2 regions of the Paenibacillus wenxiniae genome follow, and region 1 is predicted to be linked to the other one. Evidence: riboswitches for the same ligand, from Rfam matches in the RefSeq annotation. Region 1 holds a riboswitch; the other holds the start of a gene.
What was found. Region 1 has a riboswitch for glycine ahead of gcvT (glycine cleavage system aminomethyltransferase GcvT). Riboswitches for the same ligand answer to the same signal wherever they lie in the genome.
Positions count from the first base shown of each region.

Region 2: it holds a riboswitch for glycine, as region 1 does, so the genes downstream of both, sdaAB (L-serine ammonia-lyase, iron-sulfur-dependent subunit beta) here and gcvT (glycine cleavage system aminomethyltransferase GcvT) in region 1, are expected to answer to the same signal.

Region 1 is NZ_JBCGUH010000011.1:95,758-105,252, forward strand. Features, by position in the region: gene ptsG (glucose-specific PTS transporter subunit IIBC) at 1-17, shown strand, start outside; gene AAHF22_RS17970 (HPr family phosphocarrier protein) at 473-748, shown strand; gene ptsP (phosphoenolpyruvate--protein phosphotransferase) at 741-2,453, shown strand; gene AAHF22_RS17980 (MBL fold metallo-hydrolase) at 3,047-3,853, shown strand; gene gcvPB (aminomethyl-transferring glycine dehydrogenase subunit GcvPB) at 4,226-5,683, opposite strand; gene gcvPA (aminomethyl-transferring glycine dehydrogenase subunit GcvPA) at 5,749-7,104, opposite strand; gene gcvT (glycine cleavage system aminomethyltransferase GcvT) at 7,245-8,360, opposite strand; glycine riboswitch at 8,746-8,842, opposite strand; gene gcvH (glycine cleavage system protein GcvH) at 9,025-9,417, shown strand.
Region 2 is NZ_JBCGUH010000007.1:204,193-213,687, forward strand. Features, by position in the region: gene sdaAA (L-serine ammonia-lyase, iron-sulfur-dependent, subunit alpha) at 1-589, opposite strand, end outside; gene sdaAB (L-serine ammonia-lyase, iron-sulfur-dependent subunit beta) at 604-1,269, opposite strand; glycine riboswitch at 1,389-1,468, opposite strand; glycine riboswitch at 1,472-1,582, opposite strand; gene AAHF22_RS14570 (ATP-binding protein) at 1,678-4,485, opposite strand; gene AAHF22_RS14575 (response regulator transcription factor) at 5,064-5,765, shown strand; gene AAHF22_RS14580 (DMT family transporter) at 5,851-6,855, shown strand; gene AAHF22_RS14585 (iron ABC transporter permease) at 7,017-9,065, opposite strand; gene AAHF22_RS14590 (ABC transporter substrate-binding protein) at 9,062-9,495, opposite strand, start outside.

The DNA of each region.
Region 1 (9,495 bases):
TCATTTCCATTAAATAATGATCGAACAAGTCATGATCGAATAAGTAACGATCGCAACATGATGATGGATATCGATTCAGGCAACAGAGCCTGACACTGTTTAACGACGGTGAACAACAAAGCAATCGATCTTATTTTACAAATGCATAACGACATCGTTGTAGCCTTGCTGGTCTGTAAAATCGGCAGCAGGCAATTCCCGCAAACTATAGATGACCTTTCACAAGGTTCGTCTATAGTTTGCTATCATTATGAAATGAAAGCATTTTGCGGTGATGTTGATTAAATGTTAGATTCGTTCATGAATTTTCCTAAAATTTACCGTAAAATGTTGGGTATTGCTGAAAAAAGTCGATTTTTTTTCTAACAGAAGGTGCATCCGGCGTTATTATGCTGTACAATGGAATGGATGGCTTGATGATTTACATCTATTTAACAAAACCCCAAATTATATGAAAGCGAGTGACTCTATAATGGAAAAAACATTCAAAATCGTTGACGAAGATGGTATCCACGCACGCCCAGCAACAGCTCTCGTAACTGCTGCTAACAAATTTGCTTCTACTGAATCTTTTGCTGAAGCTAAAGGTAAAAAAGTAACATTGAAATCCATCTTGGGCGTGCTGTCCCTCGGTCTGGAGCAAGGTGACACTATCGTTCTGTCCACTACGGGTGCTGAAGAAGCTGCTGCTCTGCAAGCTCTGACAGACGTAATGGTGAAAGAAGGGCTAGGCGAAATCAATGGCTAATATTTTGGGAATCGCGGCGTCTTCGGGCATCGCTATTGCCAAAGCATTCCGTCTGGAGCATCCTGAATACGAAATCAGCAAACGCTCCGTAAGTGACGCCGATGCAGAATTGGCTAAACTGCAAGCTGCTTTGGAAACTTCCAAAGGCGAGCTTGAAGCGATCAAAGAACGTACGCTGCAAGAAATGGGAGAAAAGAAGGCTGAGATTTTCCAATCTCACCTGCTGATCCTGAGTGATCCTGAGCTGATCGATCCAGTCAAAGACAAGATCGCCAGCGACATGATCAATGCTGAATATGCACTCAATGAAGTCGCTTCGCAATTCGTAGCGATGTTTGAAAATATGAAAAGTGCTTACCTGCAAGAACGTGCGGCTGATATGCGTGACGTAACGAAACGCGTCATCAACCATCTGATGGGTGTAAACTTCCAAAGCCCAGCAGAAATTCGTGAAGAAGTGGTTATCATCGCTGAAGATCTGACTCCTTCCGATACCGCACAACTGGATCGCAACTATGTAAAAGGCTTCACGACCAACATTGGTGGTCGTACTTCTCACTCCGCAATCATGGCGCGCTCTCTGGAGATTCCAGCGGTTGTTGGTACGAAAGAAGTTATGGAAGTTGTACAAAACGGCGATATGGTCATCGTAGATGGTCTTGAAGGTAACGTTATCGTAAACCCGGACGAGTCCACACTGGCTGATTACCGTGCAAAACGTGAAGCATACGAGGCTCAAGTAGCAGAATGGCGCAAACTGCGCGACGAAGCTACCGTGTCCAAAGATGGCGTTCACGTCGAGCTGGCAGCTAACATTGGTACACCAAATGATGTAGCTGGCGTGATCGATAACGGCGGCGAAGCTGTAGGTCTGTACCGCACCGAGTTCCTGTACATGGGTCGTGACGAATTGCCATCCGAGGATGTACAATTCAACGCGTACAAAACGGTACTGGAGCGCATGGAAGGCAAGCCAGTTGTTGTGCGTACACTCGATATCGGTGGCGACAAAGAACTGCCTTACCTGACATTGCCAAAAGAAATGAACCCATTCCTGGGCTTCCGTGCTATTCGTCTTTGTCTGGATCGTCAGGACATTTTCCGCACTCAACTGCGTGCGCTGCTCAGAGCAAGCGTATTCGGCGAACTGCGCGTCATGTTCCCAATGATCGCGACACTGGGCGAATTCCGTCAAGCGAAAGCGGTTCTGCTGGAAGAGAAAGACAAGCTGGTATCGGAAGGTGTTGCGGTATCCGACAACATTCAACTCGGTATCATGGTTGAAATTCCTTCGACAGCGGTACTGGCTGACCAGTTTGCCAAAGAAGTGGACTTCTTCAGTATCGGTACAAACGATCTGATCCAGTACACGATGGCAGCTGACCGTATGAACGAGCGCGTATCCTATCTGTATCAACCATATAACCCGTCCATTTTGCGTCTGGTTAAAATGGTAATCGATGCAGCACACAAAGAAGGCAAATGGGCCGGCATGTGTGGCGAAATGGCAGGGGATGCAACTGCAATTCCACTGCTGCTCGGTCTCGGACTCGACGAGTTCAGCATGAGCGCAAGCTCGATTCTGCCTGCACGCAGCCAGATCGCTAAACTGTCCAAAGCTGAAATGCAAGAGCTGGCTACCAAAGCACTCGATATGCAAACAGCCGAAGAAGTGGTTGAGCTGGTTAACGCAATTCAGGCGTAATACCGACTGGTTTGTTTGCTTTACAGCAATAGCCAATAGAGTGCACTGCCTGCGATTTCAAGGCAAACTCGATTGAATCGTTTTCCAACAATCCCATTAAGCTGATTTCCTGAATTTTTCGGGGAATCAGCTTTTTTTATTTGAGATTCTGGGAATTCTAGGGGAGTATCAAAGAACGTTCCGTACAAAGATTGTCTAACGGTCTCCGTTTAAGCCTGCACATGTTGTGAGGGGAGATGGTACATTTGCAGGGTTAAAGGTCGGCCTTTCAGACAATTCCTGTTGCTCCGCTTGATGCGTGCAGGGAGAAGCTTCAAAAGATTGCTGCGGAGGTACTTTAGAGCTGATGAGATATGTTTTCTGTATCATTGCTAGTCAAATTAAATTGACCTGGCTCAATCATAAGAATGGACTTAAAAGTTGGAAGGAAGGATTATTTGCATATCAATTGTTCATGATGATTAAAATAAGATTTAAATCTAAGATTCTAGTGCAAGTGAGGAAAAAATAAAGTATTTATATATAGAGTACGATTAAAGTTTTATAATGAATCTAATTGTAATGAACTACTTTTAAAATGTGGAGGAATGAGTATGCCCAATACTAAATATCCTGTTCTTATGGATGATTCATGGTTTACAGTATCAACATTAGACCCGACTACATTTGCTATTAGTGAATTTGGACATTGGGAAAAAGTTCATTCTTATTTATTGTTAGGTCAACAATGTTCCGTTTTAATTGATACCGGATTAGGCATCGATAATATCAAGCGTATAACAGATCAATTAACAAACTTGCCTATCAAGGTTATTACAACCCATGTGCATGTCGATCATATCGGAAGTCATGGTCAGTTTGAGGAAATTTATGTACATGAAGCGGAAGAAGATTTGCTTATAAACGGTATTCCGAAACTTTCAATCGAGCAAATTAGAAAAGATATATCACGTGATATTACGAAGCCAGTTCCAGTATCTTTTAATCCAACTACATATACACCTTATCAAGGAATACCAACAGGAGTTCTTCGAGATGAAGATGTGATCGATATTGGAGCACGCAGTTTGAAAATATTTCATACACCCGGTCATTCGCCTGGACATATTGCTATCTATGATATAAATAGAGGATATTTGTTTACAGGCGATTTATTATATAGTGATACACCAGTATATGCGTTTTATCCTACTACGTCTCCTGAAGATCTTGTGGATTCGTGGCAGAAGATTGCTAAGATTGAGGGAGTAAAGCAAATTTTCGGTGCTCATAATGAAATTGGATTAGAGCCTGAATTGTTGAATGTAGTGAAAGAAGCTGTTTTTGAACTGCGTAAGAAGAATCTGATCCATTTTGGAACAGGTATTCATCAGTTTAATGGTTTTTCAGTACGATTCTAGTTTTCCTTACGATTGGAATCTTTCGTGGGGTCATTTAATATAAAAAGAGAATATATTTATATTTTATGACTACGTTGGTGTATTCACGCATAGGAAAATGACTTCAAGTTCGTTTTCCACAAAATAGAGTCAACTTTAACTTTATAGCAACATTAATAGAAAGCTGTCACAATCTTTAATACTGAAGTTAGCTTTATATAATAAACGATAAGTTTTATGTATTTCAGAAAATAAATAGAAGGACACATTCCATAATCAGAATGTGTCCTTCTATTTTTATATTTATCCATTTTTCGTATATTATTTTTGCAATTGGACGAATGGATAGTATAGTTCTACAAAATATAGCGTCAATATAGTTAGAAGAATAAATCAGCTACAAGCGCAATTCAACACCGGTTTCCGTGCCGCAGTTGCTTCATCTAAACGACTCACATACGTCGTATACGGTGCATTCAGCACCAGCTCTGGATTTTCCTTCGCTTCATTTGCGATTTGAATCATCGTGTCGATAAAGCCATCAAGTGTTTCTTTGCTCTCGGTTTCGGTTGGCTCGATCATAATACATTCTTCTACGTTCAGCGGGAAGTACACCGTTGGTGGGTGGTAGCCGAAATCAAGCAATCGTTTGGCTACATCCAGTGTGCGCACGCCGTATTGTTTCAAGCCTTTGCCGGACATGACGAATTCGTGTTTGCATACATTGTCGTATGGCATTACAAAATGATCTTTCAGACGATGCATCATATAGTTAGCGTTCAGTACCGCACATTCGGATACGCGGCGCAGACCTTCCGGGCCATAACTGCGGATGTACGTATAAGCACGAACGAGAATGCCGAAGTTACCATAATATGCTTTTACGCGACCGATCGAATCCGGTGAACCGGAGCGAAGGGTGTACGTGCCGTCTGCTTGTTTTTCTACGACAGGCTCAGGCAGGAATGGAAGCAGTTTGCTTTTCACACCGACTGGGCCGGCACCTGGACCACCGCCACCGTGTGGGGTACTCATCGTTTTGTGCAAATTCAAGTGAACGACGTCAAAGCCCATATCACCTGGACGGGCGATACCCATGATCGCATTGGAGTTAGCACCATCATAGTAGAGCAGACCACCTGCTTCGTGTACAACCGCAGCGATCTCGGTAATTTGTTCTTCGAACAAGCCGAGTGTATTCGGATTGGTCAGCATCAGGGCGGCGGTATCCGGGCCAACGGCTGCACGCAGTGCATCCAGATCGACCAGTCCACGTTCATTGGAAGGAATCGTTACCGTTTGGAAACCAGCTACGGTTGCACTTGCTGGGTTCGTACCGTGCGAGGAGTCTGGCACGATCACTTTAGTACGATGTTCGCCGCGTTTTTCGTGATACGCGCGGATCATCATCAGACCTGTCCATTCGCCATGTGCACCAGCAGCGGGTTGCAACGTAACAGCATCCATGCCCGTCAACACAGCCAGATCATTTTGTAACGTATGCAGCAGTTCAAGAGCACCTTGAATGCTTTGTTCTGGCTGGTACGGGTGGATTTTGGCAAAGCCAGCATAACGTGCCACATCTTCGTTCACTTTTGGGTTGTATTTCATCGTACAGGAACCGAGTGGGTAGAAGCCATTATCGACACCGAAGTTCAGGCGAGACAGCTCGGTATAATGACGGATCACATCCACTTCATATACTTCCGGCAATGCAGCAGCTTCACTGCGCAGCATATGTTGCGGAATCAGGCTGCTCAGGTCTGCCTGTGGTACATCGCATTCCGGTAAGGAGTAACCAATACGACCGGTCTGACTTAATTCGAAAATTAACGCTTTTTCCTTCGCCACAACCGTTGGTTGCGTTGGGTTCGTTTCGACAGCTTGCGATTCATTCGCAGTTAACGTTTCGTTTGTCATAGCGATGCCTCCAATTCGATTGCCAGTTGATCGATTTCCGCTTTGGTGCGTTTTTCAGTGACGGCGAACAGCATATGACCGGACAATTCGGGATACGACAGACCGAGATCATATCCGCCGATAATTCCTTTTTCCAGCAGCTTGCTGTTAACGGCGGATGCAGAAGCGCCTTCCGGTAAACGGATGACAAATTCATTAAAGAATGGAGCGGCAAATGCCAATGTGCAGCCTTTTACGGCTGCGATCGTTGTGGCAGCATAATGCGCTTTTTGCACATTCAATCCGGATACGTCGACCATACCTTGTTTACCCATCACAGACAGGTAGACCGAAGCACATAGCGCTAGTAGTGCCTGATTGGAACAAATGTTGGACGTTGCTTTATCACGGCGAATATGTTGTTCACGCGTTTGCAAAGTAAGAACGAATCCGCGCTTGCCATTACGGTCAGTCGTTTGACCTACGATCCGTCCTGGCATACGGCGCATCTGTGCTTGCGATACAGCGAAGAACCCACAAGTTGGACCACCGAGTGACATGGAAATACCGAGTGGCTGGGCATCGCCGACTACGATGTCAGCGCCAAGCTTTCCAGGTGCTTCCAGCAGACCGAGTGAGATCGGATTCGTACTCACGACGAGCAGAGCGCCATGCTCATGCGCCAGCTCAGCAGCAGCGCGAATGCCTTCAATACCGCCAAAGAAGTTAGGTGATTGTACAAGTACCGCTGCTGTATCGTTATCCAGCACATCAGCCAGTGCACTAATATCGGTTACGCCATCGCCATAAGCGACTTCAACCACTTCCAGATTTAGACCGCGTGCATAGCTTCGTACAACCGCACGGGATTCCGGATGAATCGTAGAGAAGGCGACAATTTTGTTGCGGCGCGTAGCTGATGCAGCAAGTGAAGCCGCTTCAGCCAGTGCTGTTGCGCCATCATACATGCTGGCATTGGCAACAGCCATACCTGTCAATTCACAAATGTACGATTGAAACTCGAAAATCGCTTGCAATTCACCCTGGCTAATTTCCGGTTGATACGGGGTGTAGGCTGTATAAAATTCAGAACGAGAGATGACATGATTAATAACAGAAGGAACATGATGATCGTAAATGCCTGCACCGAGAAAGCTAGTATAGCGATCGGTATCCGCATTGCGGCCAGCAAGTATGGAAAGGTGACGAGTCAAGGCGTATTCGTCCAGCATACCTGACATTGGCATCGTGCCCTCGTAACGAACCGAAGCCGGAATATCTTTAAACAATTCCTCTACAGAAGACGCGCCGATCACAGCCAGCATGTCGGCTTCATTTTGCGCGGTCATCGGAATATAGCGATGGGATTTCATAAGTTATGCTCCTTTCGGCAACGGATTGCCGTAATATAATCAAGCGAATCGTTCCTAGCCCTATGTTTGGACTGGCGATCAATCTATACAACAGTGAAGCTACATATAGGCATCAACAATAGATGGATCAGGTAAAAAGCTTACGATTTTACCGGCTGACGTTTGTAAAATGGAGCTTTCACGACTTCAGCCTTCAACTGCTTGCCACGAATTTCTATTTCAAGCGGTGTGCCAAGCTCTGCGCTGCTTGCTTCGATTAAAGCGAGACCGAGATTACGTTTTAATGTAGGCGACTGTGTGCCTGTCGTGACTTCACCGATCTGACGACCATCGCGGAACACCGGGTAGTGGGAGCGTGGAATACCGCGCTCTAGCAGCTCGACACCGACCAGTTTACGTGGAACGCCATGTTGCTTTTGCTCGGCAAGCGTTTCACGACCGATAAAATCGCCCTTGTCCAGCTTTACGAAAAAGCCAAGTCCTGCCTCCAGCGGTGTAATATCAGCGGATAGCTCTTGACCGTATAACGGTAGCTTCGCTTCAAAACGAAGCGTATCACGCGCACCGAGACCACAGGCGATCAGACCATCGCTTTCACCTGCTGCCAGCAGGCCACTCCAGATCGCTCCAGCTTGCTCGGCAGGGCAGTAAATTTCAAAACCATCTTCACCGGTGTAACCTGTACGAGAGATGATCACCTCAGCGCCGTATAGCTTCACATCTGTTACAAAGGTAAAACTCGCCAGCTCAGCCAGCGCTTCGGTGCCTGCCACTTTACTCATAATCGATGCAGCGAGCGGCCCTTGCAGTGCAATTAGCGCCGTTTCGTCCGAAATATTATTGAGCTGTACATCGTCCGGTAGATGCTGCTGGAGCCAATCGATGTCTTTATCGATATTGGATGCATTCAGTACAAGCATGTACAAATTTTCATGAATCCGGTAGACGAGCAAATCATCCACGACACCACCGTTTGGATAACACATCAATGTGTATTGTGCCTGTCCATCTTGCAGGCGAGTCACATCGTTCGTTAGCATCTTTTGCAAAAAGGCTTCGGTGCCTTTACCACTGAACATCACCTCACCCATATGCGATACATCGAATAGTCCAGCACGTTCGCGTACAGCTTCATGTTCTTTTTGAATACCGTAAAACTGTACAGGCAAATCCCAGCCTCCAAAATCGATACAGCGTGGGTTGCCGGTTTCAGCATATAGCGGGTAAAGCGGTGTTCTTTTCAGCTCGGTTGTCATTTGGCTCACCTCAAATTCATAATATGAACGGTTAAGCGATCGACAGACTGTGAAGAAGCTCAGTTCAGCCTAAGATCGTCATGAAGAGCAAAGCTTATTTATGTTGTGATAGCATCTTGTTAACGTTGGCTGTAAAAAGCATGCCTACCTAACAAAAAACAATCGTTCTGCAACAAAACACAAAAAACAGGAAGGACAGGGAAGAAACGGGTGCAAAACCCGCTCGTTCCATTGTCCTCCCTGTCCTTGATACCTGAGAGTTACCTTGCCGCCTGTCAGCTTGGTGCTGATGGAGCTGAAATGAATCGTTCAGCCGGTTCAAGCAAGTTTCCCCTTTGGTGATCCGCTGCGCGCCTTGCTATGCGCCGGATGCTCTCCAGAGCCGCGTCCAGTACAGGTCCCTTTTACCTGAGAGATTCACCGTTTCCGGCTTACTCCTTCGGCGCTGCCATCGAGTGGTCAGTCTCTCCCTGTACGTTCATCCGCTTCCATATGATGTTATGTATTTCCGAACATTCAATCACTAAACGATCCAAAATGTATGTTTATTATATTAATACTTGATTGAGTAAACGATGTCAAGCCTCTTGACAGCGCAAACTCGCTTACTATACTCTTGTGGCATTAGGATACCAACATGACAAGAATCGGAGGAGCATAAACGATGAGCGAGATTAAGGATCAATTGTTGTACAGCAAAGAGCATGAATGGGTGGAACGGGTTAGTGACGATACGGTACGTATCGGGATTACCGACTTTGCTCAGCATCAACTGGGAGATATCGTATTTGTAGAGCTGCCTGAAGATGGACGCACGGTAAGTGAAGACGAAGAAGTAGGTACGATCGAATCGGTTAAAACCGTTTCGCAACTATTTTGCCCGATTGCTGGAACCGTAAGCAAGCTCAATCCTGATCTCGAAACCGAACCAGAACTCGTAAACTCCGATCCATACGGCCGCGGCTGGATGATTGAGTTGAAAGTAGACGGCGACCTGGATACAGCTCTGTCTACATTGCTGGATGCAGCTGCATACGCGGAGCACGCACAGGATTAAGTCGTTCGCGCATACGTCAAATATATGCCGAAATGTCCTGAAAATGAACGAATGCATGCTTCAAATATACTAATGCTT
Region 2 (9,495 bases), on a different contig from region 1:
CATGCATGGCTTGCTGCGGTGTACCGTTACGCAGCTCTACAACAGCGCCTGCCGCCATACCGATCGCCGAACCGACCTCTGCCTGACAACCGCCTTCGGCTCCCGAAATCGAGGAGTTATTCGCAATCACATAACCGATCGCACCGGCTGCAAATAAACCGAGCACCATTTGCTCATCACTCCAGCCAAATCGCTCCTGTGTACTCACAAACACACCCGGAATAATTCCACATGAACCTGCGGTAGGGGTCGCGATAATGCGTCCCATCGATGCGTTCACTTCGGACACTGCCAGCGCATACGACATCGCCCGCGTCGAATGACTGCCTGCGGCGGTCTCGCCCCCGTTTAGATAGTCATACACCCGGCGCGCATCACCGCCCGTTAAGCCACTGCGCGATACGGTATCTTCATGAATACCACGATGCACCGCTTCTTTCATCACTTCATAATAGGCGGTCATCTGCTCCACCACTTGCTCACGCGATACCCCTGTTTCTTTTACCTGTTCTACAATCATCAGCTCAGCAATCGAGCATTGTCTTTCCTCACATAAGCGTACAATATCCTGTAATGTACGAAATTGCATACTATCCCTCCTTCCTAATCCAGATCGATGACGATGGCACGTGTCACATGAGTTAATGCTTCGATCTGTTTCAACACAGATGCAGATGGCGCACCATCTAGCTCGATCAATGTCATCGCTTCACCACTACGTGATTTGCGATCCACGTCCATAAAACCGATATTCAGTTCGCCTTCACTTAGCGTGCGAGTAATATCTGCCAGTACCCCTTTGCTATCCATATGCTCCACAACGAGCGTTGGATACTGACCGGAGCCTTTGACATCAAAGCCGTTCAGCTCATGAATCTCAATATTGCCGCCCCCGATCGATGCTCCAGCCAGCTCAGCCTGCTGCTCACCACACTTCAGACGTAAACGTACAAAGTTCGGATGCGGGTAATTACCTGACCCTTTACTAAACTGAATCGTCATGCCCTGTTCATCGGCAATCTCTGCCGCATCCGGTAAACGCGGATCATCCGTACTATAATCAAGCAATCCGCCTACAAGGGCCAGATCGGTTCCATGACCCCAGTACGTTTCGGCAAAAGAACCATATAATATAATGTCCGCATGTTCTGGTAACTGACCAAGCAACTGACGAGCTGCTCTGCCGAGTCTTGCCGCTCCTGCCGTATGGGAGCTGGATGGACCAACCATAGATGGGCCGATAATGTTAAATACATTTTTAAAACGCATACGCTTCCCCTTTTCCGCTGCTGCATAGTATGAGCAGATGCTGCTGTTCTATCCTTAGGTAATGCCATTTGAAAACACGCACCAAAAAAGGACAGAATACAGCCTGCATGGCCTGTATGCTCTGTCCTCGTTACCTGAGAGTTTGGACGAAACGAAATCCCGTCATACCCCTTGGGTGGCTATTATGCTCTCTCCAGAGTTGCGTCCCAAAGCGGTTCCTGTTACCTGAGAGATTAACTGACGGCTGGCAACCGGCAGCTTGCTCCTTCGGTGGCGGACCACATTCGTCCGCAGACTCTCCCGCTCTATTCATCCGCGTTGTATGATGCGCGGGAGCATTGCTGTTTCCCGAACATGTTTCCAATCATTCCTAGCTTAATGCAGCGAATGAAAGCTGTCAATGCTTACTCATAGACGAATCATATCATGTGCTTCCGGCGCACCCGGTTCATCGGCTGCGGGTAGTTGAATCGTGAAGATGGAGCCTTTCCCCCTCTCTGATTTAAAGCTTAATTTCCCACGATGTGCATCGATAATCCGTTGTGCAATATACAGTCCCAGACCCGTACCTCCAATTCGTCTTGCCTCTGCCACACCCGAACGGAAAAATTTCTGAAAAATACGCGGCTGATCCGACTCGGCAATTCCGATACCATAATCCTCAATCTCGATCATAACGCTGTCTTCCTTTTCAAGCAGACGAATGTCTATCGGTAATTCTGCGGCTGAATATTTGAGCGCATTACTAATCAGATTACTAATCACCTGAATCATCCGGTTATGGTCACCTACAATATAGACTTCATGATCCGGCGTGGATAAATGTAACCGATCGCGCTGCTGAATATCCCATTGAAAGCAAACGACCTGTAACAATTCATTTAACCGGATACGTCCCATCATATAATCGACGCGTCCGGCATCGATCCGCTGACTATCGAGGAAATCATCCAGTAATCGCGACAGACGTGTCCCTTCAAACTGAATCGTATTCATAAACTCACGCCGCTTGGCTGCTGGAATATCTTCGTACATCGATAGCATTTCAATATAGCCCATAATCGCAGACAGTGGGGTACGCAGCTCATGGGATACGACAGCAATCAGCTCATTTTGCAGCTGCTTCATGCGGCGCTCTTCGGTACAATCGCGGAAAGTGAGCAGGAAACCCTGGCTAACATTCGTTTGCAGATCATCAAGCGGTGTCATACGCACACATAACAACAGACCGCTTCTGCTTTTAATGATCATATCCTGCTCCCAATCTTCCTGCCCTTCAAAATAACGCTGTAAGCGATCATATAATGAATAAGCATCTGGTTCCAGTTGCGCTTGCACCTGCTCTAACAGCTCTGATACAGGGTGACCAGTATTATCTTCTAATTTGAACAAAATTTGCATCGTCGGATTAATAAACAATGTGCTGCCCTGCACATCTCCGATCACAATGCCTTCCTGTACATTTTGCAACAAATTACCGGTAATCTGCTTCTGCTTCTCTACAGCTACCTGTTCCTCCAGCAAACGATCCGTCAGCTGCTTCACCTGACGCTCATGCTCACTATACTTTTGCTGTGCCTGCTCCTGTTCAGTCAGATCATGTACGAAAAAGGTATGCATCGCCTGACCTTCATTTAGAATCTCACTGCGCATCAGCTCGGCACGAAATGTAGTGCCATCGGTACGAGTCACTAGCACGGTGCTGCTTTGTCCGCCTGATGAGGGTTCATCAATCTGAATAAACTGAGATAATGGTGTGCCAGTCACCTCTGTCAGCTCACATTGAAGCAACTGTTCAGCAGCTGGATTCATTTCAGTAATACGAAGTTTGCTATCGGTGGAGATAATACCATCTACCGCAAGCCGCAAAATCGCTCTTTTTTGTGCCTGGCTCTCTGCCAGATCAAATGTACGCTCAACGACCCGTATTTCCAGCAATTCTTTATCCTTTTTAATCTGTACAAATTGTTTTTCCAGCGTATCGACCATGCTCTGGAAATTGCGAATCAGCTGGCGAATTTCTACAATATAACTTTGCGGCCACTTCACCCGTTCACTGCTACCTAATCGACTCGGAATATGATCCGACGCCTCAATTAACAGTTGCAGCGGTCGCGCAAGCGTGCGACTAATGAGCTGCGCCAGCAAAGCAGCGATCACAATAATAAATAACATCCGAATCATCGTTTGCAAATAGAAATTGTACATCGGATACAAATAATACGAAAAAGGTAACACCATAATCAGCTTATTACCGTCCTGTAATGAAGCATACAGTACAAAATTGGATTGCTCCCAGCGTTCCAGCAAATACTCGCTTTGCAATGGATACTGCTCGTACACCTGCACTCCATAGCGATTCAGTAGTAATGTCTGCTTGTATAATGCTCCATTATTGACAAAGCTTGCAGCTTCATCCCAGGTAAACGTCGATTCGATGACGGTTCCCTTTGGACTGATCAGAATGGAATCCACAGTAAAATCCTGCTTATACTCCTGCATGAGCTGGCGCGTTTTGAAATCATTTTGATTGATCTCCTGCATCTGATCAATATACATACGCGAGGAGCGTTCCAAATTCGTCGAACCCCAGCGTATCACATCATGAAATTGCTGGCTGCCATTAACAAACAAAATGAGAATCGAGCTAGCCATAATTAACACCAGCAAATATTTAAAAATAACACTTCGTATCGAAATGATATAGACCGGCTGCTTGCCAATCGGAACACGCTTGAGTAAAAAACCGACAACAGTAGACGCAATCAGTGCGTTTACGATACCATTAAGGAGGCGGTTAATCAGCAGTAACCAGATCAGATTCGTATTGATCTCCACATGATACACAAATAAGTTCATCACATAATAAATCGGTAAAGCGAGCGTGATCCAAAATAAAATATCTAGCTTTAATAGCATAATATTGCGAAAATATCGTAAACCAATCGCTATGAATGCCAGTTCAAACGTATGAACAACCAGTGTTTGCGTATACGCATGGTACAATACGAACGGCAAATTGATTAGCAACATAGCTGGCCAGGCAAACGAAATACCATACAATCGCAAAATAATCAAAAGCGCAGCGCTACCAAACACAAATACAAGCGCAAACGAAAGGTTTAAAACCAGTCCGTTAAGTATGATTCCTAAGATGGTCAGAAGGAGTGTACCGATCCAGGGTGACTTGAACAAATGAAGTATTTTGTATTTCATAACCAACGGCCCTTTCCATCACGAACAGCAGCTACTTCAAACGATCTGGCATTCATAGCATACTTGATCCCAATTCTTAATAATGCAGACGACTATAATGACTATTTCATAGTGTTGTCAAAAATATTCCATATCCCCCATATCGTCTATCAATGGTACAATATATGCGTATTTACCAGCAGGCAGACACATCGATTGATAATGACTAAGTAATTAAGATAATACGATAAATTCATTATACCTGCAAATACATGATCCGAGAATCATAAAGAGCTTCCTCAAGGAAATCCAACCATCTACCAGTCTTATGTACATACGTGTGAATAGACGATCATGGTTTGCAAAGACTGCCTGTATCCTTGCCGTCTTAGGCAATGAGGAAAAGCTAATTACGTACCGACTACTGCACATGCAAGCACATTTTCCAGCGTTGCATATCAGCCTGTAGCTATTTGACACCACAAGATTCGCATCCCGGGCGAAAAAAGATTACTTTAAGATCGTAATTTAGCATCACAGCGTCAGCTATTGACGACTGGCTGATGTAGCCCTAATTTTCAAACAGGAGAGTGACAGCAATGCCTACGAAAGTGTTATTGATCGAAGATGAGAAAAGCCTGGCCGATATGATCGCCTTTTTCCTTCAAGAAGAAGGCTACGATACGAAACTAATCCCTGATGCTGCTGAAGCGCTGGCACTGCTAGATGAATACAGCCCTGACATTATCGTTACCGATCTGATGCTACCTGATCTGAGCGGCAGCGAGCTTGTTCAGGAAATTCGCAAGCAATCTACCGTACCGGTATTAATGATATCGGCAAATACGATGTTAAATGAGCGGCTCAAAGCATTGGATAACGGTGCAGACGATTTTTTATGTAAACCGTTTAGCCTGAAAGAACTGGATGCTCGTATCAAAGCACTGCTACGGCGCAGTGAGCTGCATCGGATGAATGGCTATAGTCTATCAGCGAGTACGACGCAGAATCGGATTTCGGTAAATGATTACCGGCATAGCTTGTTTGTCGATGATCAGGAGGTCGAAGTGACTCAGATTGAGTTTGCGATTATGAAAGAGCTTCATAATGCGCCGGGTAAAGTATTTACCCGTAACGAGCTTATGGATCGCATTAAAGGGGGCGACCGCGCTTACCTGGATCGCACGATCGATGTGCATATTTCTAATCTGCGTAAAAAGATCGAACGCGACCCGAAAAATCCGGAGCATATTTTGACTGTATGGGGTACTGGATATAAATATGTACAGGTTGCTGAATAAGTGAACTGTAAACGCAGGGTGATCATGGTGATCACCCTGCGTTTTGACTAGACTGACATGGATATCGACATAGGAGAGCAAACGAATGAAAACAACGATCCACACCCGCGAGCACTGGATTCCGCTGGAAGTCCTCTACGTGATCGGCATTATCGCCATTTCCTTTTCATCTATCTTTATTCGCTGGTCTGATGCAAATGTATCCGTCATTGCGATGTACCGTCTGTACTTTACCGATCTGCTACTATTGCCGCTAGCATTACGGCATTATCGTGCACTGTTGAATATTCCGCTGCGTGTATGGCTGATGCTGGCATTGTCTGGATTGATGCTAGCGCTGCATTTTCTGTTCTGGATGGGTTCGCTCCGGTTAACGACCGTTGCCAGCTCAACGGTTATTTTGACACTAGAACCGATCATGGTCGTGATCGGTTCGTATTTTCTGTTTAAAACACGTACCAATCGGTATATGATCATCGGGATGGCGCTTGCGGTAATCGGCTCGGTCGCGATTGGCTGGGGTGACTTTACCGTGTCAGGCACTGCTTTTCAGGGGGATATGTTGTCCTTTTTCGGTACGATCGCGGTGGCGATTCATATGCTAATTAGCAAGCAAGTTCGTGCCTATATGGATGCACTGGTATATAATTTCTGGGTATTCTTCATGGCAGCCACTGTGCTCGCGCTGTACAATATCGCTCAGGGCATTCCTTTTACCGGTTATGAAGCTCGTGACTGGGGTGTATTCTGGTTGCTGGCGCTCGTACCTACGCTGTTTGGACATTATTTATTCAACTGGCTACTTAAATATATGAACGCAGGCGCTGTATCGATGGCTGTGCTGGGCGAGCCAGTGTTCTCCTCCCTCCTCGCTTTCTGGCTACTAGGCGAAGCGCTAACAGGGATACAGCTTGGAGCCGGTACACTGATTCTGATTGGCGTATGGGTATTTATTCGATTTGGTAATGAAAAAGAAAAGACGCTTGTGCCGCCGGATATTATGGCACCTGAGCATGAACTCGGAGATGATTCTCCCTCTGCTCATCCCTCGTCTACGACACGGCTGCACACGCAAACAGATAAAAAGTAATAACTAAACCGAAAACTACGGTACGAGTTTAATATGGAGCCTTTTCCCCGGCGAATACGAGTGTCCATAGCAAAAAGCTTCCCTCTCCGCGTCATATCGCGGTGGGGAAGCTTTTTGCGTTTAACCATTCACATGAGTACGATCCAATTTACAACGAATTATCATTTAAGCGGTCGATGCCAGTTCGAACGGTACATCAAATACAGGAAATATGGCGTACCGATCAACGCAATCAGCAGACCGGACGGCACTTCAGCTGGTGCGATGACCGTGCGACCGATCGTATCGGCCAGCACGAGCATCAGCGCACCGGTTAATGCCGACAGAAACATCGCCTGTCTTAAATGATGTCCGGTCAGCAAGCGCACCATGTGCGGTGCAATCAATCCGATAAAACCGACTGTTCCAACGCAAGCAACTGCGCCTGCGGCAAGCAAGACGCCGATCGTCATCGATAATAAACGCGTGCGTCGTACCGAAAGACCAAAGCCGCCAGCACTCTGATCATCAAAGACAAGCAATTCAAATCGTCTTGCCAGCCACCAGGCAATCGGCACCAGAATCAATAAAAAGAGTCCAATCGTCCATACCTGTTCCCATGTACGTGCATAGGTGCTACCCGTTAGCCAGATGTAGCCCATATTGTTCCACAGTGCACCACGCACGATCAGAATCTGAATACCTGCGCCCGCAATTGCCGAGATCGCAATCCCCATCAGTATGACAGATGATGGATTCAGCCCCTTTTTCCACGACAGCAAAAAGATTAACACCGCTGCCACCATCGCTCCGATAATCGCGGCGAGCGGCATCCAGTATACCGGCAAACCCGGTAAGACAATAATGACCAGCATCGCTGCAAATCCCGCTCCAGATGACACACCGACAATCGACGCATCTGCCAGTGGATTGCGGACAGCCAATTGAATCAGCGTCCCACTAATCGCCAGTGCTGCTCCAGCTCCAGCAGCAACGAGTGTACGCGGAATACGTAATTGAATAAGCGCGGAATACAATCCGTCCGAGCCAAATAGCGACGAAAACAACGCTGCGGTCGGGATGCGCATGCCGCCAAACATCGTACTTCCCACGATAATGAGCAAAGTCAATACGATAAACACGGACGCTAGGATTGGAAACGGTAAGCGGCGCAGCGCTCTACCTGTATTCAGCGATGAAGTAGCAGCAGCGCCACTTGCTTTCATACGAGTCATGACTAGCCAGATCAGCCACGGTGCTCCAATGATAGCCATTACCGCTCCGGTTTGCAGTTCCATACTGGAGTTGCGCACCATTTTGGCAAGTACATCGGCTCCCGTTAACAGTGCTGCTCCCCATAAAAAGGTAGCCGGCAACAGCCAGCGATGAGCGCGTACACCGCTGAGCCGTACAAGATGCGGAACGACCAGACCGACAAACCCAATCGGGCCAACGACACTAACGATCATCGCTGCCAGCAATACCGCAACCAGCAAACCGCCAGCCCGTGCGATGGCGACATTTTGTCCAAGTGAAGAGGCGGTCGATTCATCCAGATCCAGCACGTCCCATTGCCGTGAACATAGCAGCGCCAGTAGCGCTAGCCCGATAATCCACGGCCAGGCATACTGCACACCGCTCCAATCATTTTGGACAAGTGAGCCAGAACCCCACAGGAACAACCCTTGCGTTTCAAAAGCAAAAAAGATATGTAAAGCACTCGTAAATGAACCGAGCAACATCGATACGATCATACCGGACAGTGCCAGTCGAATCGGACTGGATGTGCGTCCGCCACCCATCACATAAGCGATACCTGCCGCCAGCAAACCACCTAATGACGCGAATAAAAAAGGCGATTGATGCAATAACGAAGGAAACAGAACCGTTCCAAGTACAACGACAAAATACGCTCCGGCATTAATACCAAGCGTATCCGATGCTGCCAGCGGATTACGGGTAATCGTTTGCAACAACGCTCCGGCAACCGCCAGTGCTCCACCAGACAACATGCCAATCATCGTGCGCGGCATCCGCAAATCCCACACCATATTATGCTCCAGCGTAGCATCGCGCTCAGTTAACGCTTCTACTACCGTATGCAGTGGGATTTCCGCTTCTCCATAACATAAACTTATAAAAAAAAGCACGATGAGAGCGGCAAAACCGCCCCCATAAATGCTTACGATACGCCAGTGTTGCAGCGGCTCAACCCGCAAAACCGAACTCATTTTGTAACCGCTCCAACCACCCCATCGACCAGTGCTTTAGAAGAAAGCGGGCCGCCAAACGTCCATGTGGAACCATCCAACGGATACGTACGTTTTTCTTTTACAAAATTCAATTGATTCCATACCGAATTATTTTTCATCGGTGCACCGAACACATCATCATCCGCCTGTACAATGTAAATCAGACTGCTATCCTGCACTTTGGAGAGAGATTCGATGCCGACTGTAGTAAAGCCGTATTTATCCGTTTGCTCTGATTTCCAGTCATTGACCATACCGATTTTGTCCAGCGTGCCAACGACTACCGAGTTATCGGTAAACATACGCAGGCTAGCTGCATTTTGTGAAGTGAACGCTTGCGTCAGCGCGTAGTGCATACCTTCCTTGCCTGCTGCCTTTAATTTCTCTTTCGCTTGCTCGTAATGTGCAT